DNA from 2 places in the Mesorhizobium sp. M0145 genome. Region 1 is predicted to be linked to the other one. Evidence: predicted binding sites of a transcription regulator. Region 1 holds the regulator's gene; the other holds the start of a gene.
What was found. Region 1 encodes PhoB, which activates phosphate uptake and scavenging genes when phosphate is short. Its sites were predicted from a motif close to TGTCATNNANCTGTCAT; they were not measured.
Positions count from the first base shown of each region.

Region 2: ppk2 (polyphosphate kinase 2) is a predicted target of PhoB. The motif match lies at 4,462-4,478, and genes of this name have one in related genera.

Region 1 is NZ_JAMYTK010000001.1:751,174-762,824, forward strand. Features, by position in the region: gene NKJ28_RS03775 (ATP-binding cassette domain-containing protein) at 1-485, opposite strand, end outside; gene NKJ28_RS03780 (sugar ABC transporter permease) at 563-1,927, opposite strand; gene xylF (D-xylose ABC transporter substrate-binding protein) at 2,070-3,110, opposite strand; gene NKJ28_RS03790 (ROK family protein) at 3,397-4,641, shown strand; gene phoB (phosphate regulon transcriptional regulator PhoB) at 4,651-5,340, opposite strand; gene phoU (phosphate signaling complex protein PhoU) at 5,357-6,064, opposite strand; gene pstB (phosphate ABC transporter ATP-binding protein PstB) at 6,097-6,900, opposite strand; gene pstA (phosphate ABC transporter permease PstA) at 6,897-7,748, opposite strand; gene pstC (phosphate ABC transporter permease subunit PstC) at 7,752-8,741, opposite strand; gene pstS (phosphate ABC transporter substrate-binding protein PstS) at 8,801-9,862, opposite strand; gene NKJ28_RS03825 (hypothetical protein) at 10,515-10,868, shown strand; gene NKJ28_RS03830 (DUF2865 domain-containing protein) at 10,952-11,651, opposite strand, start outside.
Region 2 is NZ_JAMYTK010000015.1:68,765-80,415, forward strand. Features, by position in the region: gene NKJ28_RS21005 (DUF423 domain-containing protein) at 39-410, opposite strand; gene NKJ28_RS21010 (multidrug efflux MFS transporter) at 464-1,723, opposite strand; gene NKJ28_RS21015 (GntR family transcriptional regulator) at 1,921-2,583, shown strand; gene NKJ28_RS21020 (DUF982 domain-containing protein) at 2,680-2,937, shown strand; gene NKJ28_RS21025 (hypothetical protein) at 2,989-3,147, opposite strand; gene NKJ28_RS21030 (aldo/keto reductase) at 3,261-4,304, opposite strand; gene ppk2 (polyphosphate kinase 2) at 4,585-5,505, shown strand; gene NKJ28_RS21040 (dihydrofolate reductase family protein) at 5,555-6,202, opposite strand; gene hemB (porphobilinogen synthase) at 6,603-7,634, opposite strand; gene NKJ28_RS21050 (DUF8605 domain-containing protein) at 7,722-8,546, opposite strand; gene NKJ28_RS21055 (enoyl-CoA hydratase/isomerase family protein) at 8,692-9,735, shown strand; gene NKJ28_RS21060 (DUF6163 family protein) at 9,732-10,154, shown strand; gene ldtR (transcriptional regulator LdtR) at 10,357-10,872, shown strand; gene NKJ28_RS21070 (L,D-transpeptidase family protein) at 11,211-11,651, shown strand, end outside.

The DNA.
Region 1 (11,651 bases):
GCGCGGGCGATCGCCACCGACTGCCGCTGGCCGCCCGAAAGCTTTACCACCGGCTCCTTGAAGCGTTGGAAACGCGGATTGAGCCTGCCCATCACCTTGCGCGCCTCGGCCTCCATGGCGACGTCGTCGAGCGTACCCCAGCCGGTCATCAGCTCGCGGCCGAGAAACAGGTTGGCGGCCGCATCGACATTGTCGGCCAGCGCCAGCGTCTGGTAGATCGTCTCGATGCCGTACTTCTTGGCGTCGCGGGGATTGGAGATCGAAGCCTCCTCGCCGTTGACGAAAATCTGGCCCGCATCGCGCTTGTAGGCGCCGGACAGGATTTTTATCAACGTCGATTTGCCGGCACCGTTGTGACCGAGCAAAGCCATCACCTCGCCCGGGAAAAGGTCGACAGAGGCATCGTCGACGGCGCGAATGCCGCCGAAAGCGATGGAGATGTTGCGCATGTCGATCAGCGGCGTGGGAGCGGTTTTGTCTGCCATGCTCGTCCTTCCTCCCTATAGATCCTGCTTGAGCATCAAGTTGTACGAAAACCGGTTTCCACCTTGCGGGATCATGCTCAGACCCGTTTGCGATAGACGGTATCGAGCCACACCGCGACCACCAGCACGGCTCCGACAACGATGCTCTGCAGCGGCGAATCGATGCCGAGCAGCACCATGCCGGACTGCAGCGACTGCATCAAAAGCGCGCCGAGCATTGCGCCGAGCACTGTGCCGGAGCCGCCGGCGAGCGACGTGCCGCCGATCACCGCCGCCGCGATGACCAGGAGCTCGTCCAGCGTGCCCAGCGCATTGGTCGACGAGTTCTGCCTGGCTGACGAGATCGCTGCGGCGATCGTCGCCAGCACGCCCATGATCATGAACACCTTCATGGTCACCCAGCGCGTGTTGATACCGGCAAGGTTGGCTGCTTCCGGATTGCCGCCGATGGCGAAGACATAGCGGCCGAAACGGGTACGCTTGGCGATGAAGGTCATGATCAGCCCTACGGCTACAGCCATCAGCACGGGTATGGCGATGCCATGGGCGATGAACAGCCCGCCTTCGGGAACGGTTATATTGTTGGCCGCCGCATATCTGTTCACGATGCCGACCGGCCAAGGATAGGAATTGGCAAGCCATATGGCGCCCATGATGACAAGGCAAGTGACGGCTCCGAGGAACGTCTCGGCCCAGATCGGGCGTAACGGGAAGCGGAACCGCTTGCGCTGCACCCGCCCGTTGAGCAGCATGAACACAACCGCCAGGCACGCGACAATTCCGACGATCCAGCTCCATCGCGCACCGATCGAACCCGTCGGTCCGCCGCCCATCAGCTGGAAAGTGGCATCCAGCGGCGCAATCGTCTGCCCACTGGCGACCCACCATGCGGCACCCCGCCAGACCAGAAGGCCGCCCAGCGTCACGATGAAGGCCGGCACCTCGAGATAAGCGATGATGTATCCCTGGAACGCTCCGATCAGAAGGCCAAGCGCCAGGCCGATGGCCAGTGCCAGGATCCAGATCCAGGGGTTGCCTAATTGCAGACCGACCATTCGCACCAGGAAATGCACCTGCGCAAAACCCATGACCACGCCGATCAGGCCTTCGGCGGAACCGACCGACAGGTCGATATTGCGCATGACGATAACCAGCACCATTCCGGCGGCCATTATGGCCACGGCGGAAGTCTGCACCGACAGGTTCCAGAGATTGCGTGGCGTCAGGAAGGTCCGGCTGTCGAAGTCGAACGGATTGACGCCGAGCCGTACGCTGGAAATGACATGCAGGCCGACCCAGATGACCAGCAGCGCGCCGATCATGCCGAGCATGCGCGTGTCGAGTTCGGTTGCCTTGAGAAATCGGGCAACGATGCCGAGCTCGGATTCCCGTGCCCGGTCTGCCGTGCTGTCTACCGGCGTGTTGGGCGTCGTGTCGGTCATGATGTTTCTCCCGCCGGGTTGCCGTCTGCCGCGGATGCCGGAAGCAGCCTAGAAGTTATCCGCCGGAAGCGGAAAAACAACTCTTGTTGAAAAAACGCCGCGGCGAGCGGCCGCGGCGTTCGGACTTCTCGGAAACGTCGGCTCAGTTGCAGACTGCAACAGCGCTAGCCGTCACGCCGGCGCAGACCTCTTCTTTCTTGATCCAGCCGGCGTCGATGACGACGTTGAGGTTGTCCTTGGTGATGGCGACCGGGGTCAGGAACAGCGACTTGACGGTATTGCCGCCGGGCGTGGTGAAATCCTTCACGCCGGCAATGTCGGTCATCTGCTTGCCGTCGGCCAGTTGCGAGGCGATCTCGGCGGCATTCTTGCCGAGCTCGCGCGCATCCTTCCACACCGACACGGTCTGTGTGCCGAGCGCGATGCGGTTCAGCGCGGCGTGGTCGCCGTCCTGGCCCGAAACCGGAACCGATCCGGCCAGCCCTTGCGCCGTCAGCGCGGCGACGACGCCGCCGGCAGTGCCGTCATTAGCGGCGACTACGGCATCGACCTTGTTGTCGTTGGCGGTCAGGAACTGTTCCATGTTCTTCTGAGCGTTGGCCGGCAGCCAGCCGTCCGTATAGGCCTCGCCGACATTCTTGATCTTGCCGCCGTCGATGGCCTCCTTCAGCACCTCCATCGAACCGGCAAACAGGAAATCGGCATTCGGATCGGAACCCGAACCCTTGATGAAGACGTAGTTGCCTTCCGGCTTCACCTTGAAGACTTCGCGGGCCTGCATGCGGCCGACTTCCTTGTTGTCGAAGGTCAGATAGAACACGTCCTTGTTCTCGATCAGCCGGTCATAGCCGACGACCGGGATGCCTTCGTCCAGTGCCTTTTGCACGGCCGGCCCGATGGCCGAGGCGTCCTGCGCCAGGATGATCAGTGCGTTGGCGCCCTGCGAGATCAGGCTCTCGACGTCGGTGAGCTGCTTGCCGGGGTTGGACTGTGCGTCGGCGGAAATATACTTGTCGCCTGCGGCCTCGATGGCCGCCTTCATTGCGGCCTCGTCGGTCTTCCAGCGCTCTTCCTGGAAGTTCGACCAGGAAACGCCGATGACCTTGTCTTTAGCCTGCGCCACCGACGCCAGCGCCAGCGTCATGGCGACACCCGCCAGAATGGCGGTCGTGAATTTCTTCATCATATCCTCCCTGCGCCGCGTACGGCGTGACCAATTGGCTCAAAGACCAGCTTAGAAGCTCTAATTTTTTCGAGCCTCGAAAAAATACTGGCCCGATCTCCGGCTGCTGTCAACATCGATTCTGATGGATTTTGATGACTCTGCGAGTTTTTTCGAGCGTCGGAATAAACGATGACAGCGCCACCTGCATCTGACACTATTTGCCTGCATCCGACACTATTTGTCGGACATTACCGACGGCTTCCGGTTCATGAGCGGCCGCGGCAACCGGGAGGAAAGCAAAACAATGTCGGTCGGAATCCGCCATGACGATTTGCGCCGGCGCAACCGGGCGATGGTGATCTCGGCGGTGCGCCGGGCCGGCCAGCCATCGCGTACTGAGATCGCAGCTACCACCGGCCTCAGTCATTCGACCATATCGGCGATCTCTTCCGACCTGATACGGGAAGGCATCCTCGCCGAGAGCAAGGCAAGCGAGCCCGTTTCGTTGAAACGCGGTCGTCCGCAGGTCGGCCTCGCCCTCAACCCGGAAGCGGCGGCGGTGCTGACCGTGGTGTTGTCGCTGAATTTCCTGTCGGCCGCCATTATCGACTATACGGGACAGGTGGTCGCCGAGGAACAGCGCCGGCTGGACACGCTGACCATGCCGCGCGACGAGCTGATCCGTGAATGCATGGCCATCGTCCGGCGCCGGCTGCAGGATCCAGACCTTGACGTCCGCAGTGTCGCCCGCATCGCCCTGGCGATTCAGGGCATTACCGACTCCCCTGCACGCGCCATGCTGTGGTCGCCGATCACGCCGCAGACCGACATCGCCTTTGCCGACATGCTGGAGGACGAATTCGGCATCCCGGCAACGGTGGAGAACGACTGCAACATGATGGCGGTGGCTTTGCGCTGGCGCAATCCGGATCGCTATCGCGACGACTTCATCGCCATCCTGCTTTCGCATGGCATCGGCATGGGGCTGGTGCTGAAGGGCGAACTGTTCACCGGGACGCATTCCTCGGGCGGCGAATTTGGCCACATGATCCATCGTCCGGGCGGCGCGCTCTGCCGTTGCGGGCGGCGCGGCTGCATCGAGGCCTATGCCGGCAACTACGCCATCTGGCGCAACGCCAGGCAGATGAGCGAAGACAGCGAACCGGTCGCCGACGTCAGCGACGCCGACATGCGAGCACTGGCGGCCCAGGCGCGCGAGAAAGATGGGCCGGAACGCGAGGCCTACCGCAAGGCCGGCGAAGCGCTGGGTTTCGGTCTCGGCTCGCTGTTCGCGCTGATCGATCCGGCACCGGTCGCGATGGTCGGCGCCAGTGCCGCCGCCTTCGATCTGATCGAGCCGGCCTTGCGGAAGGCAATCGCCCAGACCGCCGGCGGCCAGCATTCAGGCTCGATCTCCTTCGATACAGAGCCGAACGAATTGCCGCTGATCCGCGAAGGCTGCGCGATGCGGGCGTTAAGCTTCGTCGACCAGGAGATTTTCGCGCCGGGCGCGCAAATGAGGCCCAGCGTCAGAAAGAACGTAGCCTGACCAGGCGGGTCAATCTTCCCTGATCGCATAGCCGGCACCGCGGATGGTGCGGATGACATCCGGCATCCGGCCGTTGTTGACGGCTTTGCGCAGCCGCCCGACATGCACGTCGACGGTGCGTTCGTCGATGTAGATTGTCTCGCCCCAGACATTATCGAGTAACTGGCTGCGCGAGAAGACACGGCCCGGATGCCGCATCATGAACTCGAGCAGCCGGAATTCGGTCGGCCCGAGCCTGATTTCGCTCTTCTTGCGATAGACCCTGTGCGATTCGCGATCGAGCACGATGTCGCCGACCTTCAGCACGCTGGACAGCACTTCCGGCTTGGCGCGCCGCAGCAGCGCCTTGACCCTGGCCATGAATTCCGGTGTCGAAAACGGTTTGACCAGATAGTCGTCGGCGCCGGTCGAAAGACCGCGCACCCGGTCGCTCTCCTCGCCGCGCGCGGTCAGCATGATGATCGGCAGCCGCTCGGTTTCGGGGCGCACCCGCAACCGACGACAGAGCTCGATGCCGGAAACCGCTGGTATCATCCAGTCGAGCACCAAAAGGTCGGGCACATTCTCCTGCAAACGGATCTCGGCTTCGTCGCCGCGTGTCACCACCTCGACCTGGTAGCCTTCGGATTCGAGATTGTAGCGGAGCAGCACACCCAACGGCTCCTCGTCCTCCACCACCATTATGCGTGGTGCGATCATCGGCTGGGCACCCCCATCATGTCACCGGTGCGGACATTGTCGTTTCGTCCTGCTTCGGACGATTGACCGGCAATTGCTCGCCGGTCAGCACATAATACGCATTTTCGGCGATGTTGGTGACATGGTCGCCGATCCGCTCCAGATTCTTGGCGCAGAACAGCAGGTGCGTGCAAGCGGTGATGTTGCGCGGATCTTCCATCATGTAGGTCAAGAGCTCGCGGAACACGGACGTGTATTTGACGTCGATGCGCTCGTCGGCGGCACGCAGCTTGGCCAACGCGGCCGCATCGCCTGCAGCATATTCCTCGATGACACCCTGCACCTGGATGAGAACCAGCTGCGCCATCGCGTCGATGGAATGCGACAGGTCCCGCGGCGTGGCGCTGAGGCCGACCGCACTCACGCGCTTGGCGATATTCTTGGCAAGGTCGCCGATGCGTTCGAGGTCGCCCGCCATGCGGATCGCTCCGACCACATGGCGAAGATCGTGGGCCATCGGCTGGCGTTTGGCGATCAGGGTGATGGCGCGGTCGTCCAGTTCGCGTTGACGCGCATCCATGATGGCGTCGTCGGAAACGACGCGTTGCGCCAGCACGTTGTCGGAATTCAACAGGGCCTTGGTCGCCCCGCCGACCATCGAACCGGCGAGGTCGGCCATGTCGCGGATCAGCTTGCTGATCTGCTCGAGATCCTCGTCGAAAGAAGCGACTGTGTGTTCGCCCATGATCCTGTCCTCAAATGCATGATCGGAATGGCTCAGCCGAAGCGGCCAGTGATGTAGTCCTGCGTGCGCTTCTCGCGGGGCGACGTGAAGATCTTCTCGGTCCGGTCGAACTCGACCAGTTCACCCAGATACATGAAGGCGGTCTGGCGCGACACGCGCGCCGCCTGCTGCATGTTGTGGGTGACGATGACGATCGTGTAGTCGGCTTGCAATTCGTCGATCAGTTCCTCGATCTTGGCAGTCGACAGCGGGTCGAGCGCCGAAGCCGGTTCGTCGAGCAGAATGACTTCCGGCTTCACCGCCACGGTGCGGGCGATACAGAGCCGCTGCTGCTGGCCGCCGGACAGGCTCAAGCCGCTGGCGTTGAGCTTGTCCTTGACCTCGCTCCACAGCGCGGCGCGCTTCAACGCCTGTTCGACGCGGCCGTCCATCTCGGACTTGCCGAGGTTCTCGTAGAGCCTGACGCCGAAGGCGATGTTCTCGTAGATCGACATCGGGAACGGCGTCGGCTTCTGGAACACCATGCCGATCTTGGTCCTGAGGAGGTTGAGATCCTGCGACCGGTCGAGAATGTTCTTGCCGTCGAGCAGCACCTGGCCCTCGGCCGTCTGTTTTGGGTAGAGCTCATAGATGCGGTTGAACACACGCAGCAGCGTCGATTTCCCGCAACCCGAAGGGCCGATGAAGGCCGTGACGCTGCGCTCGGGCAGCGACAGGCTGATGTCCTTCAGCGCCTTGCTCTGGCCGTAGTAGAAGTTGAGGTTCTTGACCTCGATCTTCGTCTTCTCGGCTACCGTTTCGGCCATCGTCATGTCTGGGGACAACATCTGTGTCATCTGTCCTCTCTGCGTCCGGTAAGGCTGCGGGCGAGGATGCTCAAGCCCAGAACCGTCAGGGTGATTATGAGTGCGCCGGTCCACGCCAGTTGCTGCCATTCCTCGTAAGGGCTGAGAGCGAACTGGAAGATGGTCACCGGCAGGCTGGCCATCGGCGCGTTGATATTGCTGCTCCAGAACTGGTTGTTGAGCGCGGTGAAGAGCAGCGGCGCCGTCTCGCCGGAAATGCGTGCTATCGCCAGCAATATGCCGGTGACGATGCCGGACAATCCGGCGCGGTAGGCGACCGAACGGATCACCACCCAGCGTGGCGCGCCGATCGCGGCACCGGCTTCACGCAACGCGTTCGGCACCAGGCTGAGCATGTCTTCAGTGGTGCGCACGACCACCGGAATGACCAGGATGGCAAGCGCAACTGCGCCGGCAATGGCCGAGAAATGTCCCATTGGCCGCACCATCAGCTCATAGACAAACAAGCCGATGATGATCGACGGCGCCGACAACAGGATGTCGTTGATGAAGCGGACGACGGTGGTGATGCGCGAAAAGCGTCCATACTCGGCCATGTAGGTCCCCGCCAGCACGCCGATCGGCGTGCCGACGACAACGGCGATGATCGTCATCAGCAGGCTGCCCGCGATGGCATTGAGCAGGCCGCCGGCCTCGCCCGGTGGTGGCGTCATCTCGGTGAAGACCGCGAACGAAAGCCCGGCTGTGCCCTTATAGACTAGTGCGCCGAGGATGAGCGCCAGCCAGGCAAGCCCGATGCCGGCGGCGACGACGCAAAGCGCCATCATCACCGAATTCCTGGCTTTGCGGCGGCTGTGGAGCGATGAGGATGTCGACATCGGTCAGGCTCCCGTACGGGCGTCGATCCGCATCAGCATATAGCGGGCGGCGGCAAGGATCAGGAAGGTGATGACGAAGAGGATCAGGCCGAGCGAAACCAGCGAGGAGGTGTAGAGGTCGCCGTCGGCCTCGGTGAATTCATTGGCGATGGTCGCCGAGATCGTCGTGCCCGGCGCGAACAGGGAGGCACTGATGCGGTGGGCGTTGCCGATGACGAAGGTCACCGCCATGGTCTCGCCGAGCGCCCGGCCGAGGCCAAGCATGACGCCGCCCATGATGCCGATGCGGGTATAGGGAATGACCACGCGCCGGGTCACTTCCCAGGTCGTGCAACCGATGCCGTAGGCCGATTCCTTCAGCACCGCCGGCACCGTATCGAAGACATCCTTGGTGATCGAGGTGATGAAGGGCAACACCATGATGGCGAGGATCAGCGCCGAGGTCAGAAGGCCGATGCCGTAAGGAGGGCCGGCGAAAAGGCTGGATAGTCCCGGCACGCCATGGAAGATGTTGATGATGAAGGGCTGTATCGTCGTCTGCAGGAATGGCGCGAACACGAACAGGCCCCAGATGCCGTAGATGATCGAAGGAATGCCGGCCAACAGCTCGACCGCTATGCCGATCGGGCGCCTGAGCGGGCGCGGGCAGAGCTCGGTGAGAAAGATTGCAATGCCGATGCCGATCGGAACCGCGATCAGGATGGCAATGGCCGCCGTCACCAGCGTGCCGTAGATCGGCGCCAGTGCGCCAAATTTTTCCGTAACAGGATTCCAGCTCTCAGTCGTCAGGAAAGAAAAACCGAACGACGACAGCGCCTGCCATGAGCCGGCAAACAGCGAGATCGCGACACCGCCGAGGATGACCAGCACAAGAATTGCGGAAGCGCGGGTGAGTCCGCGGAATATGGCATCTGTGAGCGCGAAGCGCCGCACCGTAGCTTCCCTGGCCCGGGCTGCTGCAGATGATGGCATGGCATCGGAAGCGATGGTCATTGGGTCCTCGCGATTAAAGGCAACAGGGAGGGCGCCATCGACGCCCTCCCTGGAGGAGATTACATAGCCGAGTAGAGCGGCTTGCCGTCGTCGCCGACGACTTCCTTGGCCCACATGGCCTTGACGCTCTCAACCACCTTGTCGGGCATCGGAACGTAGTCCAGCTCGCCGGCCATCTCGTCGCCCTTGTCGTATGCCCAGGCGAAGAATTTGAGCGCTTCGCCGGTGGTCGCGGCATCATCCGGCTTCTTGTAGAGCAGGATCCACGTTGCCGCCGTCATCGGCCAGGACTCGGCGCCCGGCTCGTTGGCGAGGATGACGCCATAGCCCGGCTGCGAGCTCCAGTCGGCATTGGCCGCTGCCGCCGAGAACGCCGCCGCGGCGGGCTCGACCTTCTTGCCGTCCTTGTTGATCATATCGGTGTGGGTGAGCTTGTTCTGCTTGGCGTAAGCATATTCGACATAACCGATCGCGCCGCCGGTCTGGGAGACGTTGTTGGCAACGCCCTCGTTGCCCTTAGCGCCGATGCCGACCGGCCATTCCACGGCCTTGTCGACGCCGACCTTTTCTTTCCAGTCCGCGCTGACGTCGCCGAGGTAATAGGTGAAGTTGAACGTCGTGCCCGAACCATCGGAACGGTGAACGACCGCGATCGCCTGCGAAGGCAGCTTGACGTCGGGATTAAGCTTCTTGATCGCTTCGTCATCCCAGCTCGTGATCTTGCCGAGGAAGATGTCGGCCAGCGTCGGGCCGTCGAGAACCAACTCGCCCGGCTTGATGCCTTCGAGATTGACGACGGGAACGATGCCGCCCATCACCATCGGGAACTGAGCCAGTCCGGACGCTTCAAGCTCGTCGCCCTTGAGCGGCGCATCCGAAGCGCCGAAGGTAACGGTCTTGGCTTTGATCTGCTTGATGCCGCCGCCGGAACCGATCGACTGGTAGTTAAGGCCAACGCCGGTGTCTTTCTTGTAGGTGTCGGCCCACTTCGCATAGATCGGGTAGGGGAAGGTGGCGCCGGCGCCGGAGATGTCCGCGGCGAGCGCGGCGGACAGGGTGAGGGTGGTCGTCGCCGCAGCCATTGCAATCGCAACGGCCGCCGAGCGGATGAAATGTCTCATGTGGCCTGCTCCTGTTCGGAATATGGTCTCTCGGCGCCATTCCTCGGGCGCCCGCTGAGGCCAATAGCCCCCGATTATTACAGTCGCATGACAGTTTCATGTCGCTCCGGTAACGTCGTCCAGCCGGGTTAAGAAGGAGCGGTCGCGGGCTTTGTCGGCATGGGCCGCGGTTTGCCGCTGGAATCAGCAGCTTGCGTGAATTCCGGCCGGCATCGTCTGCTCGGCGATCGTAGCCACCGGCTTTAAAAGAAAAAAGCCGGACGGGAGCGCGTTGCATGCAGCCAGAACGTGTCATGGCCGCGCCATCGCCGAAACAGGTCCGTTGGGGTAAATCTGACCCTGTTTCTTGCCGGCGGTCGCTGCTCCCGCCCGTAACTGGAGGAGCGGAACTTCGAATATCCCATTGTCGCCACTGAGCGCGGCTTTGGTATGGTGCGATCGCACCATGGCCTTACGCTGGAAGCGTTGACGAATCGCAAGGTTCTAACTCGCGCTGGACCTCCATCCGCGCCCGACCCGGCGCTCGATCTTCGAGCAACGCCTTCGACTGGAAGTGCGACGACTCTACTTCACGGTATCTACTCCCTTCGCCCTATTCCGCCGGTTGTCGGTTAGGCCGAAGCAGCGTTATAAGCTTGCAGGGGTATTGCTGATGTCTCGACGGATTCTGCCTGTCTTCCTGTGCCTGGCGCTGCCTCTGGGAAGCGGCTGCGCGCGCAGCTATGACGGCACCGTCATCATTCCCAAGCCGCTCGATGTTCGCCGTTTCTGGGACAGGCCTTCGCCGCAGGCGCAAGCCGAACAGTCGCAACTGGAGACCGACGTCTTTCCAGTGGCGCCGCAAACGCCGAAAAGGCCGGCGGTGCGCAGGAGCGCGGCTTCCGTTGCAGCGCCTCGGAGGAGGGTCACCAACAACCCGCCCATGCTGTCGCCGGAGCCGACGAAGCCGCTAACTTGCAAGAATGTCAGCGAGCCCGGCAAACGGGCCCGCATGGTCTGCGAATAACCATCCGACGTCGGTCGATGCGCACGGCTCCAGGCCTTGAAGAGGCTATCCGGCCAGCCGTCTCGGAACATCGCCCGCCTTGGTCAGTCCGCCGGGAAGAAGGCCGGCCCGACCACTCTCACCGGCCGCGCGCCGATCGCTCTTTCGATCGACTGATGCTGGGCAGCCCCCTGCACTTCGGCAGCCTGCGTTTTTGCCTCTGCCGGAGCGGCACCGGCGGTTTCGATCCCGGATTCAGGAATTTCCGCGACGATGCCAAAATCCGGCTTTGCCGTCGGCAACGGTATGATGGCGTTGGTCATGTTGGCCGGTGTCACGGTTCGTGCCCTGAGCTCGGCGACGCGCCGGTAATAGCGCTTGACGTCGCAGGCCTTGAAGTTCGCGTCGTCGCGGTACCGGAACGCGGCAGGTAGCTCCACATAGGGTTTTCCCGACTCGAGCGTGACCATCTCCTCGGTCTCGCGAGTGGCGTCGCTCAGCGTATAGAGGTCGACGCCGGCATCGTCGCAGATGTAGCGACACTGATCGACCGTTTCCTTCAGATCGTCGCCCTTGGCGAACTGCGATTTTGGCGCGGGGAAGAAATATCCGTCCGACAAGCGAACGCAAAACAGCATCCGATTGCCGCCAATTGTTGTGCCTGCGGACTGGGCCTTGGGTGCCGTGCGTTGCTGCGCCGGCTGTTTCTTGGCAGCGGGGGCGGCGCAGCCCAGCGCGACAAACCTGGCCTTCAATCCGGACGTGTCCCTGCTCGAATTCGACAGTCTGGCGATCTGCCGTTGC
Region 2 (11,651 bases), on a different contig from region 1:
GGCTGGCGAAGGAGCAGCGGCGGCCATTGGTTGCCGCATCAATGGCGGCGCGGGCGCACCAGCGCCGAGGCGGCCATCATCAGCCAGCCGCCGATGAGCAACGTGCCGCCGATCGGCGCCGACATCGGGAACAGCCGCGAGCCAAGGAAGTCGCGGGCCAAAAGATCTCCCGAGAATAGCAGAAGCCCGACGAGAAGGATGAGGCTTCCGGTTCGCAGGATGCTATTGCCACCGAGCAGCCCGACGGTAAGGAAGACCGGCGCATGCAAGAGCAGGAAGGATGCGGCCGTACCGACGAAAGCGCCGCCGAGATGTGCCGCCGCCGCCGAAAGCGCCACGCCGGTTGCGCCGCATAGGCCGCCGGCAAGAACCAGAATGCGGCCGCCTGCCGCGTGTTCATCCGTGCTCATTTCCACGCCTCCGTGATTCCTGGCGACCGCCTGAGATAGTGCCGCGAACCGTGTCAGGATTTGCCGGCTTCCGCCAGCATGTCGCGTTCGCGGCGCGACTGGACCAGCCAGTTATAGGCCGCTCCGCCCGCCATCAGAATGGATGTGCCGAGAAACACCGAGCGCATACCGAAATGGCCGCCGGCGAAGGCGCCGAGCAACGGTCCGGCGACCTGCCCGACATATTGCGCCGAGATCGACAAGCCCAGCACGTTGCCGCCGACCCCGTCGGGCACATTGTGGCGGATGACGCTGGTGATGCAGGGCAAAAGACCGCCAAGCGCCAGGCCCATCAGGAAACGCAGGCCGACGAGCTGCCAGCCCTGGGTAACGAAGGCCTGCGGGATCAGCAGCAGCGCCGAGACGGCGAGTGCGGCAACGATGACGTTCCAGTGGCCGATACGGTCGGCGAGCTTGCCGAGCCGCGACGCCGACAGGATGGCGCCTAGCGCTGCCGCGGACATGACGATGCCGGAGACCAGCGTGACCTGGCTCTGATCTTCGATGAGCTGCTGGACATAGACGGTGATGATCGGCTCGATCGACATGGTGGCGAAACTCAACAGCATGCCGGTCGCCAGCATGGCGACGACGGGGCGCTTGTCGGGAATCTGCGACCAGCCGTCTTTCACTTTTTCTTCTGACGCGGCCTTGGCGGCAACCGGGCGAGGGGCCTCCTTGATCAGCAAGGTGGTTGCCAGAAAAGCCAGGAAAATGACGCCGCCGGCGAGCAGGAATGTGGCGCGGATGCCAATCAGCGGCGGCAGCGCGCCGCCAAGCAGCGGACCGACCAGGGCACCGGCCGTGATTCCGGCCGACAGCACGCCCAGCGCCCAGCCGGAGCGATCCTTCGGCGTCTGCATGGCAACCAGGATGGTCGAGCCCGAAGAATAGCCGCCGGCAAAGCCGATCAGCAGGCGCAAGAGCACCAATTGCCAGACGGTCTGCACCATGCCGGTCAGCGACATACACAGCGCCATGCCGAAACTGGCTCGCACCAGCATCAGTTTGCGGCCGTAGCGGTCGCCTAGCCGCCCCCACAGGGGCGCGACCAGCGCGGCAGCAAGGAAGGTGGCGCCGTAGGCGATGCCCGACCACTGCACGATCGCCGCATGGCCCTCGGCGCCCAGCTGCTCGACGTAAAGCGGCAGGAAGGGCAACAGCAGCGTCATCGCTACAAGCGTGCTGAACGAGCCGGCAAAACACACGGCGAGATTGCGGCGCCAGTGGACGTTGTGCGTGCCTTGCATGGCGAGGGCGGCGTCTTGCGGCATGTCATGTCCTGTCCGGCCAGCTTGCATGAAACTTGCTACGGATACCAATTTGGGATACCAAACTGGTATCTGTCATGAACGCAAGCCCCGTCGCTGTCAATGCGGGCCTCTCAAACATGATCGACAAAGGCCGGCGTGATCGGCCAACGCCGGCCAGTGACCCGATTGCCGGAACAAATGACCTGAACGGAACGCCAATGTCGCAGATGCAGAACGTCGAAAAGCAGCTTCGCGAGATGATCCTCGGGCTCGAGATCGGTCCCGGCGAGCGGCTGACGGAGCGCTGGGTCGAAAGCCGCTTCGGTGCATCGCGCACGCCGGTCAGGGCGGCATTGCTGCGGCTCGAGACTGAAGGCCTGATCTGCCGCGACGGCCGCGGCTGGACGGTCTCGCCCATCAATCTTGCTGAACTCGAGCAGATCGCCGTCTATCGCGAGGCGGTCGAGGTCGCGGCACTCAGACTAACTTGCACCTTGCAGGACAGAAGTGCCGTCGAAATCATCGAGGCGATGCTCGATTCTTGCGACGACAAGACGCCGCGCGAGGAATGGCATCGCGTCGGCAGGGATTTTCATATCGAGTTGGCGCGTCTATCCGGCAACGAGTTCCTGTTCAGAGCGGTTCGCGACGTGATGACACGCCTGTCGCGCGCCCGCTGGCTCGAGGTTCGCGACGAGGCAGCGCTCGGCCGTGCCTGGGCCGAACACCATGCCATTCTGTCGGCGGTGCGGGCCGGCGATGCCGATAGCGCCGCCCGCCTGCTTTCGGCCCATATCATCGGCAGCCGCGACCGGCTGGTGACCTCGCTGCGCAACGACCGGCGCGGCCTGCGCGCCCGGGGATTTGCCGTCGTCGCTTGAGTGAGGATCGGCTGCCATTGATCACGAAAAGAGCAGATGAGCGAAGAATGCTACTTTCGGTCTCGCTTCGCAAATGCCGATGGCGTAAGAGCAGCGATGGAAAACAACCGATTTGACACACCCGTGACCGTCAAGGGCGCGGCGGGAAGCAATCAGCTCTTGCGTACGGCCCGCGAGGCTTCCGACTACCTCCTCAACAATTGGCCCGGCAAGCGCAGCCCCAAGCATCGCGAAGCGTTGCAAGCCTGTCATGATGCGCTGGCCGGCGACAAGCCGGCCATGAACGCAAGACGGGCCTTTATTGCCGCCGCGCGTGAAGTGAACGTCTTCGTCAGCGACAAGGCGCCCGCCTGAGGCATAGCGGGATTTGACCGAGGCCCGGACCGCCTGACAGGCCGGGCGTCATCACTCGGTCGTTTCGGTTTTGGTTTGGGACTCGCTCTCGCCCTCGGGCTTCGATCGCTCCTTGGCTGCGACCTTGGCAGCCTGCTTTTCCGCCTTCTTGGCAGCCTTCTGCCGGTCGCGTTCCTTGCGTTCCTGACCGTAGTTCGGTGCTCGTGCCATATCGTTTCCTTTCATTGTGCTTGGCCTTTGCCTAGGAGCATTGGACCGCAAACACAACACCGCAAGGCACGATCGGGCTCCATATCTCGGCGCAGTCCGGAGAGCCCGGCTTTTCAGGCGCCGTCGCGGTCGAGGACGAGATCGGCCGGCCCGAACCGGTCCTTTGCCGTGAATTGCTGGTGCCAGTAGGGATAGAGCACGGGCGGCCTGCTGACCACGTCGAGCCGTGTGCGCTCCTCATCGGCAAGCACAAGGCTTGCAGCGGCGATATTGTCTTTGAAATGCGCTTCGGTTCGTCCGCCGATCACCAGCGAACTGACAGCGGGCCGGCCGAGTAGCCAGGCAAGCGCCACTTGCGCTGCCGACACACCGTGGTTCTTGCCGATATCGATCAGCACGTCGACGATCCGCCACAGCCGGTCCTCGTCGCGGATCGGCGGTTCCGACCAGCCGCTGAGCTGGCGGGCGGTCGGCTGGTCACGGTGGTATTTGCCGGACAGCAACCCGCCGGCAAGCGGGCTCCAGACCAGCACGCCGAGCCCTTGGTCGACCGAGATCGGCAACAATTCGTACTCGGCCTCGCGCGCTTCCAGCGTGTAATGGATCTGCTGGGTGACGAAGCGTGGCTGGTGATGACGGTCGCTGATCCCCAGCCCCTTCATAACTTGCCAGCCGGAATAATTGGAGCAGCCGACATAACGGACCTTACCCTGCGCGACCAGCGTGTCGAGCGCGGCGATGGTTTCCTCAAGCGGTGTCAGGCCATCCCACTCGTGCAGGAAATAGATGTCGATGACATCGGTCCTGAGGCGCTTCAGGCTCCTCTCGCATTCGCGGATCAGATGGTAGCGCGACAGGCCTTCATCATTGGGGCCTTTGCCGATCCGCATGCGCGCCTTGGAGGCGATCAACACGTCGCCCTTGCGCTTGCCGCCGAGCGCCTCGCCGATGATCTCTTCCGACACCCCGTTCGAATAGACGTTGGCGGTGTCGATGACATTGACGCCGGCATCGATGCAAAGGTCGATCATCCGACGCGCCTCGTCGAGGTCGGTCTTGCCAACCGCCGAAAACGCGCCGCCGCCGCCGAATGTCATGGTGCCCATGGTCAGGGTCGAAACCTTCAGCCCGGAACGGCCGAGAGTGCGGTATTCCATGTCGTATCCTCACGATTTATCGGGAAAGGGCGTTGCAAACGACAGCCCCTCAGTGAACCGGGCATTTGTAGGATAATTCGTTCCGCTTGTCGCCCGCCCCGCAGGGCAAGCTCGATCACATCTTGCGGATTGAACGCACAGCCGGCGCAGTAGTGGCTGCAATAAAACCGTCATTGCCGGCCTATACTAACATCGGTCCAGCGCTTCGATTTCCGGCCGCCGGGCCGGGCGGCAGAGCGCCTGACAGCGGCCGGCAAGGCCTGTAAGCGGAGCAGCGCAAATGACCGAGATAAAACAGAATTCCCCGGCCAGGGACTGGCTGGAAGCGGAACTCGCCGACACGCTCGACGAAGATTATGAGCTGGAAATCTCGGAGCCGGCGCTGTCGATGGAGATCGCCAAGATCTACAAGAATGCGCATCCGCCATCGATCGACCGCCTGCAGTATTTTCGCAATCTCATCACGCTGCAATCCGAATTGATCAAGCTACAATCCTGGGTCGCCTATCACAAGAAGAAGCTCGTCGTGGTCTTCGAGGGCCGCGACTCGGCGGGCAAGGGTGGTGTTATCAAGCGCATCACCCAGAGGCTTAATCCGCGCATCTGCCGCGTCGCAGCACTTCCGGCGCCGACCGAGCGCGAGAAGTCGCAATGGTATTTCCAGCGCTACGTTCCGCATCTGCCGGCCGGCGGCGAGATCGTGCTGTTCGACCGCTCCTGGTACAACCGCTCGGGCGTCGAGCGGGTAATGGGCTTTGCCCAGCCGGATCAGGTCGAGGAGTTCTTCCGCGACGTTCCGGATTTCGAACGCATGCTGGTCCGCTCAGGCATTACGCTTGTCAAATACTGGTTTTCGATCACTGACGAGGAGCAGCAGATGCGCTTTTTGATGCGCATCCATGACCCGATGAAGCAATGGAAACTGTCGCCGATGGACCTCCAGTCGCGCGTGCGCTGGGAGCAGTACACCAAGGCCAAGGAAGAAACGTTCGCCCGCACCAATATCCCGGAAGCCCCGTGGTTCATCGTCGAGGGCAACGACAAGAAGCGGGCACGGCTGAACTGCATCGACCATCTCCTCAAGCAGATGCCCTATGAGGAGGTGCCGCACGAAGAGATCACACTGCCGGAGCGCGTCTTCAATCCCGAATACGAGCGCCAGGTACTGCCGCGCGAACTGTATGTGCCGGAGAAGTACTGACTAAAGCGGCGAGGAAGGCGGCGCCTCCATGGCGGCGCCCTGCAACAAGCTAGGTGCGCTCGATGATGACATGCGTGGCCTTCGGCGTCGCGACCTGCTCGCTGCAGCGATAGCCGAGCTTGGGCATGTCGATGCCGGCAAAAAGGCTCTCGCCGGCGCCTAGCAGGACCGGTGAGATCGCCAGATGCATTTCGTCGATGAGCTTTTCCTTGAGATATTGCCGGATCGTAGAAACGCCACCGCCCAGCCGTACATCCTTGCCGTCAACCACTGCTTTCGCCTTCTCCAGCGCTGAGTGGATGCCGTCGGTCACGAAATAGAAGGTCGTGCCGCCCTCCATGACAATGGGATCACGTGGATGGTGCGTGAGCACGAAGACCGGCACATGGTAGGGCGGGTTGTCACCCCACCAGCCTTTCCAGCTGTCATCCGGCCATTCGCCGCGGATCGGCCCAAACATGTTGCGGCCCAGGATCCACGCGCCGATATTTTTGAAGCTGCGCGCGGCGAACGCCTCGTCAGTGTCCGTGGTCCCGCCATCCTTGCCGAGGACCATCTTGCGGAAGGTGCGGGTGCCGAACATCCATTCGTGCAGGGCTTCCCCGCCAACACCCAGCGGGTTCTTCAGGTCTTGGTCGGGACCGGCGCCGAAGCCGTCGATCGACAAGGTGAAAGCGCTGACGCGAAGTTTGGACATGAGAGCCTCCTCGATAACCAATTGTGAGATGCAAGCAGTTATCGGGGTAGCTTAACTGATTGCATGTTGCAAGCGGTATTTTGAATCGCCGGCGGGGCAATCGCTTCCAAATCATGTTGGAATAACTAATCTCAATGTCGGCGCCGCCCGTCATCCGCCTGCCGGCAGCTTCTCCCTGTATAGTGACGGGGAGAAGGGGCTGGCCGCAACGTCGATATTTTTGCAACGCTGGAGATTGGTGAAATCTTTTACGAACGCGTCTTTCTCCCTGCCACTTTACGGCGAGAAATGCCCGGCAGGGCAACGAGGGGCAGCGTAAACTTGAAGCGATGTCCTGCGGCGTTCCATGTCGCGCTTTGGACGAACGAACACTACTCGATGTAGACGCTACAAAGGCGCATCACCCCTTGAGCATCGCCGCCACTTCGGGCGCAAAGTAGGTGAGAATCCCGTCGCAGCCGGCGCGCTTGAAGGCGAGCAGCGATTCCAGCATCGCCTTTTCGCCATCGATCCAGCCATTGGCGGCGGCGGCCTTGATCATCGAATATTCGCCCGAGACCTGATAGGCGAAGGTCGGCATCTGCAACTCGTCCTTGAGCCGCCGGATGATGTCGAGATAGGGCAGGCCGGGCTTGACCATCAGCATGTCGGCGCCCTCGGCGAGATCCTGCTCGGCCTCGCGCACCGCTTCGTCGGAATTGGCGTGGTCGATGTAATAGGTCTTCTTGTCGCCCTTGAGCAGGCCGGCGGTGCCGACCGCCTCACGATAGGGGCCGTAAAAGGCGGATGCGAACTTGGTCGCATAGGACATGATCGCCACATCCTGAAATCCATTGGCGTCGAGCGCATCGCGGATGGCACCGATCCGGCCGTCCATCATGTCCGAGGGGGCAATGATGTCGGCCCCCGCCGCCGCCTGGATGACTGCCGCCGCCGTCACCTGCTCCACCGTTTCATCATTGACGATAATGCCCTCGCGCAAGATGCCGTCATGGCCATGCGAGGTGAAAGGGTCAAGCGCGGCGTCGGTGATGATGCCGATCTCCGGCACCGCGTGCTTGATGGCGCGGGTGGCACGGTTGATGATGTTTTCCGGATCGAGGATATGCGAACCGGTCTGATCGCGCAGGCCGAGCTCGACATTGGGGAAAGTGGCGATCGCCGGAATGCCAAGTTTGGCCGCTCGCTCAGCCTCCTTGACGGCGAGGTCGAGCGACAGGCGGAACACGCCGGGCATGGCGGCGATCGGTTCGCGCAATTGTCTGCCGTCGACGACAAAGATCGGCCATATCAGATCGTCGACCGACAGCCGGTTCTCCTGGACAAGGCGGCGCGACCAATCGGCCTTGCGCATGCGCCGCAGCCGCCGGCTGCCGGTGATCTCGTCGACGCTGCGCGCGCCGGCAGGCTTTGCAGGGGTGAATTTGTTCATCGCAAAAACTCCGGATCGGGCGGCTTTTACCACGAGCCTGCGCTGCTGACCAATGCGACACGATTGTGCCAGCGGTCCTGTCGGGCGCTATTCTGGTTGGCCATTGCCCGACAGGATCTGCGCAGCACCCCGCATGGCGACGCGGAATGCCTCGTCGAAGCTGACGCCGCGCACTTGCCAATTGTAGCTCTTGCCATTCAAGGCAAGCCGCCAGTCGGCTATCCAGCCCAGTTCCTTGTCGCTCCAGACGATACTGCCGGCGAGCGCCTGGTCGGCTCCGGCCTTCCTGGCAAGCTGGTCCAGCGTCGTGATATCGGCATGGCGCAGGGCCTGGTCGTCAAGCTTCGAGGCCGACAGCAGCGACGCTTCGGGAAACACAATCCGCATGACCAGCGGACCGGTGGCATTGACGAAGGATTCGCGCATCGCCGCCCCGCGCTCATCGTCGGCGGTCAGCGCGAACTGCCTTGTGCCTTGCTCCGCCGCCAGGAAAATTGCCAGGCGTGGCCGCTCGCCAAGCCATGGTTTGCTGCCGAGCGTGGCAAGCACCGGATCGATAACGTCAGGCCTGTACAGACAAGTGAGATCATGCGGCCGGTCATGCGTGCCTTGTTCGTCATGGATTGGAATGCCTTCGAGACGGTCGCGATAGCGGAATTCGGCAACGAAGCTGCCGGCCTTGTCGCGCAGCGCCGCCATCTCAGTTTTCTTCGGCAGCCGCTGATCGCCGGACACACGAACCAGCACCGCATCGAGGCAGGCCTTGAAACCGATCTGCCTGTTGACCTCGCCCTGGCCGGTGACGATGGTCTGCGATTGATAGAGCTCGTCGACGGTTTCGGCCGATACGGGAGGAGTGTTCGCAGCGATCAGGCCGACCACCACAACAGCAAGGCGCGGCAACCAAGGCATGGTTCAACCTTCCGGTTCAAAGCGCCAGCATTAGCACTGGGTGACGCCGACGACCATGCAGCGGATTGGGCGCCGCCATTGACGCGGCCATGCGCCACGCTTTAGCACTTCACTCCCGGCGGGCGCGGGGAGGGATTCTCTGGCGATGGATTTTGGCGGAGGCGACGAGATTCGCTTCGAAAGATTGGGCAGGGCCGGCGTCGTCACGCTGACGCGGCCGCAGGCGCTCAATGCCGTAACCCACCGCATGGTCAAGGCGCTGGACAAGGCGCTGCGCAGTTGGGAGCGCGACGACGGCGTCGACGTTGTCGTCGTCAAGGCCGAGGGCAGGGCATTTTCGGCGGGCGGCGACATCCTCCACATCTACGAAGCCGGCCGCGCAGGAAGGCCTCCGGTCGATTTCTTCGCCGATGAATACCGGCTGAATGCCCGCATCGCCCGCTTCAAGAAACCCTATGTCGCGGTGATCGACGGCATCGTCATGGGCGGCGGCGTAGGTATCTCCTTCCATGGCTCGCAGCGAGTGCTGACCGAGAACGCCCAGTTTGCCATGCCCGAGGTCGGCATCGGCTTTTTCCCGGATGTCGGCGCCAGCCATCTGTTGCCGGATCTCGGCGGCAGCTTCGGCATGTATCTGGCGCTGACCGGCAACCGCATCCGCTATGGCGATGCTTTGTGGTCGGGCCTAGCCACCCATACGATCAAGGCGGAGGGCCAGGCCGGCTTCCTCGACCGTCTGGCGGAAAGCGGCGACCCGGAATCGGTGCTGCGCGGCTGCTTCGTCCCGGCCAGGCGCGAGACCGACAGGCCGACGCTGGAAGCCATCGCCCGGCATTTCGCGCAGCCGTCGCTGGCCGATATCGTCGCTAGCCTGGAGCGGGCAGCCGCTGCCGACGAGTTCGCGGCAAAGACGCTGGCCACCATCCGCACACGTTCACCGACCAGCTTGCATGTTGCATGGCGCCAGATCAGCGCCGGGCAGACGTTGTCGATGGACGAGTGCATGAAAATGGAGTTCCGTATCCTCAACCGCATGCTTGCCGGGCACGACTTCTATGAAGGTATCCGCGCCGCCATCATCGATAAAGGCTCGACGCCGCAATGGCGGCCGGCAGGCATCGATGACGTCAGCGCCGCCAACGTCGACGCCTATTTCGCACCGCTCGGCGAACGGGAACTGAAGCTGTGAGCGAGGTCGCCTCGAGACGCGTGGTGCTGCAGCCCTCGACGATCGAGGTCATCTTCGCCTGGTTCCAGCGCGTCATCGCCGGCTACTGTCTGCTGTTCGGCATCTTGTACTGGATCCGGCTGATCGGCTTTTACCCCGGCCCGTTGTGGCGCTTCGACCTGATGCCGGTGCACTGGCAGGTGGCGGCGGTGGTGCTGGCGGTGTTTTTTCCGTTCGCTGCCGCCGGCCTCTGGATGCTGGCGTCCTGGGGGCCGGTGATCTGGTTCATCTGCGCGGTGACCGAGTGCGTCATGTATGCCGGCTTCCCCGAGCTGTTCGGCCACCGGCCGCTGATCGTCGCCTCGCACCTTGCGGTGGCGCTGCTCTACATAGTGTTCCGCGTGGTGATCTGGATCCAGAAGCGGCAACCCCGGCGATAGCAATTCCGGCCAGGATCGTTGGCTAAATCTTTAGGTTAATTATCCTTGCTGGGGTGACCGTCCGTTAAGCCTCTTTCGAAACCCCTTACCGGTAAGCTCTTGTTAGCCTTGGCGTTTAAGTCGAATTTTATGAGTATTCGATAGTGTCGCGATCAAGGTGAAGAACAAAAAATCACCGGGCGACAAACGAGAGGCAAAGACAATGATCAATTCGCGTCCGGCGGCGAAGACCGCCAACGTATCCGATGACCGCCGCGAGGCGATCCGTTCGCTGTACATGGAATCGCTGCAGCTGGTCGAGCGGCTGCATCGCCGTCTGCTTGACGTGATCAAGGACGAATTCGACCGCAACGGTCGCTCCGACATCAACGCCATCCAGGCGCTGCTCCTGTTCAACATCGGCAATTCGGAGCTGACCGCCGGCGAACTGCGCTCGCGCGGCTATTATCTCGGCTCGAATGTCTCCTACAATCTGAAGAAGCTGGTCGATCTCGGCTTCATCAACCACCAGCGCTCGCGCATCGACCGCCGTTCGGTGCGGGTTTCGCTGACGCCGAAGGGCAATGAGGTGGCGGAAGTCGTCGCCGGCCTCTACGAGCGCCATGTCGGTTCGATCGAGCAGGTTGGCGGCATCAACACGGAAGAGTTCAAGCAGATGAACCGCGCCCTGCAGCGCCTGGATCGGTTCTGGAACGATACCATCGCCTACCGGATGTAATCGCATCCGCCGCATCAAGATCTGAAGCTGGACTACGGAAGTGCTGCCGCGGAGTCGACCAAAGGCCGGTGCCGAAAAGCACCGGTCTTGCCGTTTCGTCAGGCCGGCCGATCCAAATTCGAGCAACAGCCACGTTGCCGCCATATTCCAATGGAACCGAAGATGCGGGTGATGCTGGGGCCAAAGCCGTGCATTTGTCCTGTGCCCAAGTCACTTCCCCTGTGTTTTTACACCGAAGTGATGCGGGCCATGGTTGGCTAATTGTTAAGAAGCCAACTCTAGAGTGCGGGCGAGACCGCCCGGTGAGTGGAATTGTAGCAAGAATGTCTGGAACGTCCATGAGAACCAGCCGCCGTTTCTTCCTTTCAGGAGCCTCCGCGCTCGCAGCCGCTATCGTCGCCGGCCGCGCCAGTGCGCAGGATGTGATCGGGGATATCCTGAAATCCTCGGCCCGCGGCAACTGGGACGACCAGTTCGACGCCCGCCCCAGCCAGGGCGGCAAAGTGGCTTCGACGCTGCCGATCTTCAGCCTGCAGACCGTTTCGTTTACCGAGCAGGCGGTCGCGCAATACCAGAACATCGTCGCCCAGGGCGGCTGGGAGCCGGTTCCCGACACCAAGAAATTGCAGCTCGGCGTCGATGATCCCGACGTGGTCCCGCTGCGCAAGCGCCTGATGATTGCGGGCGATCTGGCGCAGAGCGCCGGCATTTCGACAGCCTTCGATTCCTATGTCGACTCGGCGGTCAAACGCTTCCAGGCGCGCCATGGCCTGCCTGCC